Paraglaciecola sp. L3A3: one gene and its partner. The protein of the gene in region 2 interacts with the protein of the main gene of each other region in a pairwise test. Links are inferred from orthologs where the notes say so. Each region holds a gene or a part of one and is shown on either strand. Other genes may lie near its edges.

Evidence for each region.
Region 1: the proteins of dnaB (region 2) and rep interact in binary tests that used the Escherichia coli proteins (3 or more experiments, as listed by UniProt). The link is inferred for Paraglaciecola sp. L3A3 from one-to-one orthologs.

Annotation. Positions count from the first base shown.
Region 1 is NZ_CP047023.1:4,918,063-4,921,280, reverse strand. What follows is about bases 1-2,884. They hold rep (DNA helicase Rep), read left to right. Parts: upstream 1-376; coding sequence 377-2,392; downstream 2,393-2,884. Other genes in these bases: GQR87_RS20425 (EAL domain-containing protein), read right to left, coding at 2,464-2,884; GQR87_RS20435 (accessory factor UbiK family protein), read right to left, coding at 48-290; ubiA (4-hydroxybenzoate octaprenyltransferase), read left to right, coding at 1-6. Also shown: more of GQR87_RS20425, read right to left, coding at 2,885-3,218. UniProt on the Escherichia coli protein: Rep helicase is a single-stranded (ss)DNA-dependent ATPase involved in DNA replication; it can initiate unwinding at a nick in the DNA. It binds to ssDNA and acts in a progressive fashion along the DNA in the 3' to 5' direction.
Region 2 is NZ_CP047023.1:189,015-192,204, reverse strand. The notes cover bases 335-3,190. They hold dnaB (replicative DNA helicase), read right to left. Parts: upstream 2,534-3,190; coding sequence 1,136-2,533; downstream 335-1,135. Other genes in these bases: recQ (DNA helicase RecQ), read right to left, coding at 2,617-3,190; GQR87_RS00795 (OmpA family protein), read left to right, coding at 335-1,018. Also shown: more of GQR87_RS00795, read left to right, coding at 1-334. UniProt on the Escherichia coli protein: The main replicative DNA helicase, it participates in initiation and elongation during chromosome replication. Travels ahead of the DNA replisome, separating dsDNA into templates for DNA synthesis.

The DNA of each region.
Region 1 (3,218 bases), 4.7 Mb from region 2 along the record:
AATTAATATTTAGGTCACAAGAGAACTCATGACCCAAATCTTTTTTATTAATTCTGCTTCTCTAGCTCGTCTAGCCTTTTTTCTAGGGCTGCTAACTTTTCTCGTGTGCGGATCAATATTTGGCTTTGAATATCGAACTCTTCTCTACTGACAAAGTCTAATCGGCTAAGTTGGGATTGTAATACCTGCTTAACTTTTGTTTCTGCACCTTCTGCGAAGTTTTTTACTTCTGGTGGAACTGAGTCGGTGATTTGTTTAGCTATCTCTTCCAGTTTTTTAGGGTTTAACATAGTGAATACTCAAGTTAATTATGTTGGATTAAAAGGCATAATTTCATACAATCGTCGGCCTTTAACTTTAGGCTGTCAAATTTACCATGAAACTTAACCCAGGTCAGAACGAAGCTGTAAATTTTATTTCTGGTCCTTGTCTAGTGTTAGCAGGCGCCGGTAGTGGTAAAACCCGTGTAATTACCAATAAAATTGCTCACTTAGTGCGTCAGTGTGACATGCCTGCCCGTTATATTGCGGCTGTGACATTCACCAATAAAGCCGCTCGTGAAATGAAGGAACGGGTTGGACAAACCTTAGGTAAAAAAGAGGCTAGAGGCCTCAAAGTGTCTACTTTCCATACCTTAGGTTTAAATATTATTAAGTCGGAGGTAAAGGCGTTAGGTATTAAGCCTGGTTTTTCTTTGTTTGATGATAAAGACAGTATGGCTTTGTTGAAAGATTTAACAGAAGTTGAGTTTGACGGCGATAAAGAATTACTTGCTGCATTACAAAGCCAAATATCTAATTGGAAAAACGATCTCATTTTGCCTGAGCATTTAACAGGACAAACCTTATCTGCATCTGATGGTGAATTTGCTGAATTTTACCAGCGATATCATAATCACTTACGAGCTTATAATGCTTTAGACTTTGATGATTTAATTTGTTTGCCCACTTTATTATTAAAGTCCAACGAGACAGTTAGATTAAAATGGCAAACTAAAATTCGTTACTTGCTGGTGGATGAATATCAAGATACCAATACCAGTCAATATGAATTGGTTCGATTATTAGTCGGAGAGCGTGCTCGTTTTACTGTGGTGGGAGATGACGATCAATCTATCTATTCTTGGCGAGGCGCTAGGCCGCAAAACTTAGTTCTACTGCAAACAGACTTTCCACGGTTAAAGGTCATTAAACTTGAACAAAATTACCGTTCTTCTGAACGTATTTTGCATTGTGCTAACATCCTGATCCAAAATAATCCTCACGTATTTGAGAAAAAACTGTTTTCTGAGTTGGGATATGGCGACCCGTTGCAAGTCATAGTGGCTAAAAATGAAGAGCATGAAGCTGAACGTGTAGTCGCAGAATTAATGGCACACAAGTTTATGAATGCAACCAGCTTTAAAGATTATGCCATTTTGTATCGCGGAAATTTTCAGTCACGGGTTTTTGAAAAAGTACTGATGAGTAACCGAATCCCTTATAAGATAAGTGGCGGTATGTCATTTTTTGGTCGCTCCGAAGTCAAAGATATCATGGCCTATTTGCGCTTGTTAGTGAATCAAGACGACGATAATGCCTTGCTCAGGGTGATCAATACCCCTACCCGAGGCATTGGTCGGGTCAGTTTAGAAAAGTTGGGTAACTTGGCTAACAAGAATCAAACGTCTATGTTTGAAGCTGCGTTTGATCCCCGATTACAAGAAGTATTAACAGGCAAAGCTTTAGTTTCTGTTGAGCAATTTAGTCGTTGGATTGTCGAACTATCAGATCGAGCCGTAAGAGGTGATGGCATTGCCACTATTCGAGAAATGATCAAAGCTATGGGCTATGAAGAATGGTTGTACGAATCAAGTACTAGCCCTAAAGCCGCTGAAATGGCTATGGCTAATATCAGTACCTTATTTGGTTGGATTAGTGACATGTTAGAAGGCAGTGAGCTTGATCCACCTATGACACTGCAGGAAGTGGTTAATCGTTTAATTCTCCGTGACATGATGGAACGAGGTGAAGACGAAGACGATGCTGATCAAGTGCAACTGATGACCTTACATGCCTCAAAAGGCTTAGAATTTCCTTATGTGTTTATGGTCGGAATGGAAGAAGGCCTGTTACCCCATCAAAGTAGTATTGACGAAGACAATATAGACGAAGAACGACGTCTGGCCTATGTTGGGATTACTCGGGCACAAAAAACTTTATTTATGACATTGGTTAAAGAAAGACGTCAGTATGGTGAAGTGATCAACCCAGAGCCCAGCCGATTCTTATACGAATTACCTCAAGATGATTTAATTTGGGAACATAAAAAAGTGAAAGCTTCAGCAGAAGAACGTAAAAAGAAATCAGAAATTGGTATCGCTAATTTACGTAATATGATGAATAAAAGTTAATTATACCAATTCCATTAAATTCTCGCTGAGTGTAGATTTATTTATTGGGGTTGATATTAATCATTGTTTGATTAGGCGCTAATCGTATTGTTAGTGCCATCATTTATTTCTACTTTTTCTGCTTTTTGTAAAAATTTTCCTTGACCAAATTGACAGCCAGCTTTTGCGAGAAGGGTATATTGCGCTTCTGTAGTAATACCTTCGGCAATCAATTTAAACTTTAGATGGCTAGAAATAGATAATACCGATTGGATCAGCTTTAAGTTACGTTCTGAACGAGGCAAAGTTTTCACAAAGTGGTGGTCAACTTTGACGTAATCAAATGGATAAGAATATAAGTAACTTAATGACGCTAATCCGCTACCAAAATTATCCAAGACTAAAGTAATCCCCGCTCTTTTTAAGATTTTAATTGCTGGTAATAAAAACTGTGAACGACTGTTTAAGGTGTTTTCGTTAAATTCTAAGACTAATTTTTTCGGATCCGCACCAGAGTTGACACAGTATTCAACAAGTTGTTTAGCCAAAGATGTTTGGGTTAATTGATGGATTGATAAGTTAATGGCGACCAGTCTATTTTTGTCAGCAGCACTACCATTTTTCCACGCCACTAACATTTCACAGGCGTTAGATAAGATATATTTGTCCATTTCCACAGTTAAACCACACTGCTCTGCCACATGCCAATACTGCTCTCGTTTAATTTTCCCTAAACTTAGGTATTGCCAGCGAATGTAGCACTCTTCGTATAATACTTGTTTTGTGTTTAGATCGACCACAGGTTGTATGTAATGTTCAAAAGCTCTAGCTTGTAAAATTTTTCTGA
Region 2 (3,190 bases):
AAAGTGGGTTGGTGGGTTTGTTGAATATTACAAAACTGATCATGCCGAAACTGGCGCGCCTTTCTACTTAGATAGTGGTAAAGGCTTAGGAGTGGAATTTGGTTTTAGATTTAAACCACAGTGGGCTGCTCGAATTGAAGCTTCAAGCTTTGATATCGATGCCACTCCTAGCGACTATTCAAGTAATCGCTTTGGTGCAGATGCGTTATATTTCCTAGAAGATGACTTGTTCTATGTCTTCGGTGGTGTGAAGCGTACCAAGATTGCAGAAAGTGATTACTACCTAGATTTAGGTTTAGGTAAGCACTGGGATCTAAACGAAAACTTTAAAATTATTACTGAAATTGCGGCATATCAGAATTTAGACACTGACAATACCCATATGGGATACAAGTTAGGTCTTGCTTATGCATTTGGCGCGAGTTCGGCTCCAGCAGCTTCTAAAGACAGTGATAATGATGGCGTTAGCAATAACATGGATAGCTGTGCCAATACTCCATACGGAACTAAAGTTGATAGTAAAGGTTGCGCAATCGTTGCTCAATCAATAGATACTGATAACGACGGTGTTGTAGATGGTAAAGATAAATGTGCTAACACACCAGCTGAAGACAAAGTTGATGCAAATGGCTGTAGCATATTTACTGAAGAACAAGTGTCAGTGAATATTAAAGTATTATTCGCTAATAACAGTGCCGTTGTGCAATATCCTCTTGATCCTCAGCTTAAAGAATTTGCTGACTTCATGAAACGATTCCCATCAACAGATACAGTGATTGAAGGACATGCATCAGCACCAGGTGATGCAGGCTACAACATGATGCTTTCTGAAAAACGAGCTAAAGCTGTTAGTGACTTATTTGTTAAAGAATACGGCATTAATCCTAATCGCTTAACTGTTAAAGGTTTCGGTGAAACTCAATTATTAGATACGTCTAATACTGCTGCTGCACATAAAATTAACCGTCGCATTACGGCTAAAGTAACTGCAAGCACAAGAGTAAAAGTTAAGAAGTAAGTTAGTCTTAACACAAAAAAAGAGATGCTTTTAGCATCTCTTTTTTTTGTCTTTAATATGATATAAACCAATAAATATAAGTGTTCAGCTAGCAAAAATCATTATCACTAATTGCTATTAATACTCATCTTCTATGGCTGGGCCAGCATAATTATCGAAGCGCGAAAACTGCCCTTGGAAGGTTAATCTAGATGTCCCTATCGGGCCATTACGTTGTTTACCAATGATAATTTCGGCAATCCCTTTTTCGGTACTTTGTTCGTTATAGACTTCGTCTCTATAAATGAACATGATCAAATCCGCATCTTGCTCTATGGAACCTGATTCCCGTAAATCCGAGTTTATCGGCCTTTTATCACTTCTTTGTTCTAGACTACGATTTAACTGAGATAGAGCAACAACTGGCACTTCTAGCTCTTTTGCTAGAGATTTCAAAGAACGAGATATTTCGGCAATTTCTAAGGTACGGTTATCACTTAAACCAGGCACTTGCATAAGTTGCAAATAATCGATCATGATTAAACTTATACCACCTTTATCTCGGGCTAATTTTCTTGCCCGGGTCCTGACTTCCATCGGAGTTAGGCCCGAAGAGTCATCAATAAACAGGTTATCTTTATCTTTTAACATAGCCATAGTATTTGACATTCTAGCCCAATCTTCATCGTCCAATTGAGCGGTACGCACTTTGGTCTGATCGACACGACTTAAAGACGCCAGCATACGCATCATGATTTGTTCTGCAGGCATTTCTAGACTAAATACTAATACAGGCTTAGTTTCCAACAACATTGCGTTCTCGCACAGGTTCATGGCGAATGTCGTTTTCCCCATAGATGGACGTGCTGCGAGAATAATTAAGTCAGAAGGTTGTAAACCACTGGTTTTTTTATCTAAGTCAGTGTATCCAGTAGACACACCTGTCACGTCTTTATTACTTTTAACCAGCTCTTCTAATCGATCTATGGTTTTACCTAGCACCGATTCAACATTTTTAGGGCCTTCGTTTTTGCCGGTTCTTTTTTCAGCAATTTCGAAGACCTTACTTTCGGCCATATCCAAAATTTCGCCACTATTTCGGCCTTCTGGATTATAACCTGTATCCGCAATTTCGTGAGCCACACCGATTAACTCACGAGTCACTGCGCGCTCTTTAATAATTTGCGCATATGCAGTCACGTTAGCTGAGCTTGGTGTATTCCGTGCCAGCTCACCTAAATAAGCAAAACCGCCGGCTGCTTCTAATTCATCTAAATTTTCTAAATGTTCAGAAACAGTAATTAAATCAATGGGTTCATTCTTCGATAACAAACCTAAAATAGAACGATAAATAACTTGATGGGAATGATTGTAAAAATCATCTTCCACTACAATTTCTGCCACTTTATCCCAAGAGTCAGGAGCAATTAACATGCTGCCCAAGACAGACTGCTCGGCTTCGATAGAATGTGGTGGGATCTTTAGTTTTTCAACATTTTGATCTTTATTTTTACGAGAAACTTCTTTTACAGCCATGGATTATATCAATTTATTAAACAATAAAGATTATGTCAGAGATACTACTACTAACCCATACAAAGACGAACTAAGATCTTAGATTATTTATTAATATGCTTACTAATCGCTTCAATAAATCGCACACCATATCGCTCTAACTTAGTAGCACCCACGCCATGGATATCTAAAAATTCAGACGAAGACTCAGGGCATTTATTGGCCATATCAGCCAGAGTTGCATCACTAAACACCACAAAAGGTGGTACATCATCTTGTTCTGCAATGACTTTACGTAAATGTTTAAGCTTGGCAAATAATGCTCGGTCATAATCTTGCGCTTGGAATTTAGATTTTTTGCCTAAGTTGACAGTCAACCTTGGCACCGCTAATTGCAAAGACTGGGTGTTTTTCAACATAGGCCGTGCTTCTTCGGTTAATTTCAATACAGCATTTTGGGTGATATCAACTCGTAACAAGCCTCGATGAATTAATTGATTAATCAGGTTATGCCAATACTCATCTGATTGTTGTTTTCCTATACCAAAGGTAGAAAGTTGTTCATGCTGATTTTCAAAAATACGTTTTAATTGTTTACCACGTAAGACATCAATGACGTATTGACTAGCGACATTTTGTTGTAATCGTAGAACACAGGAAAGAATCTTCTGAGCATCA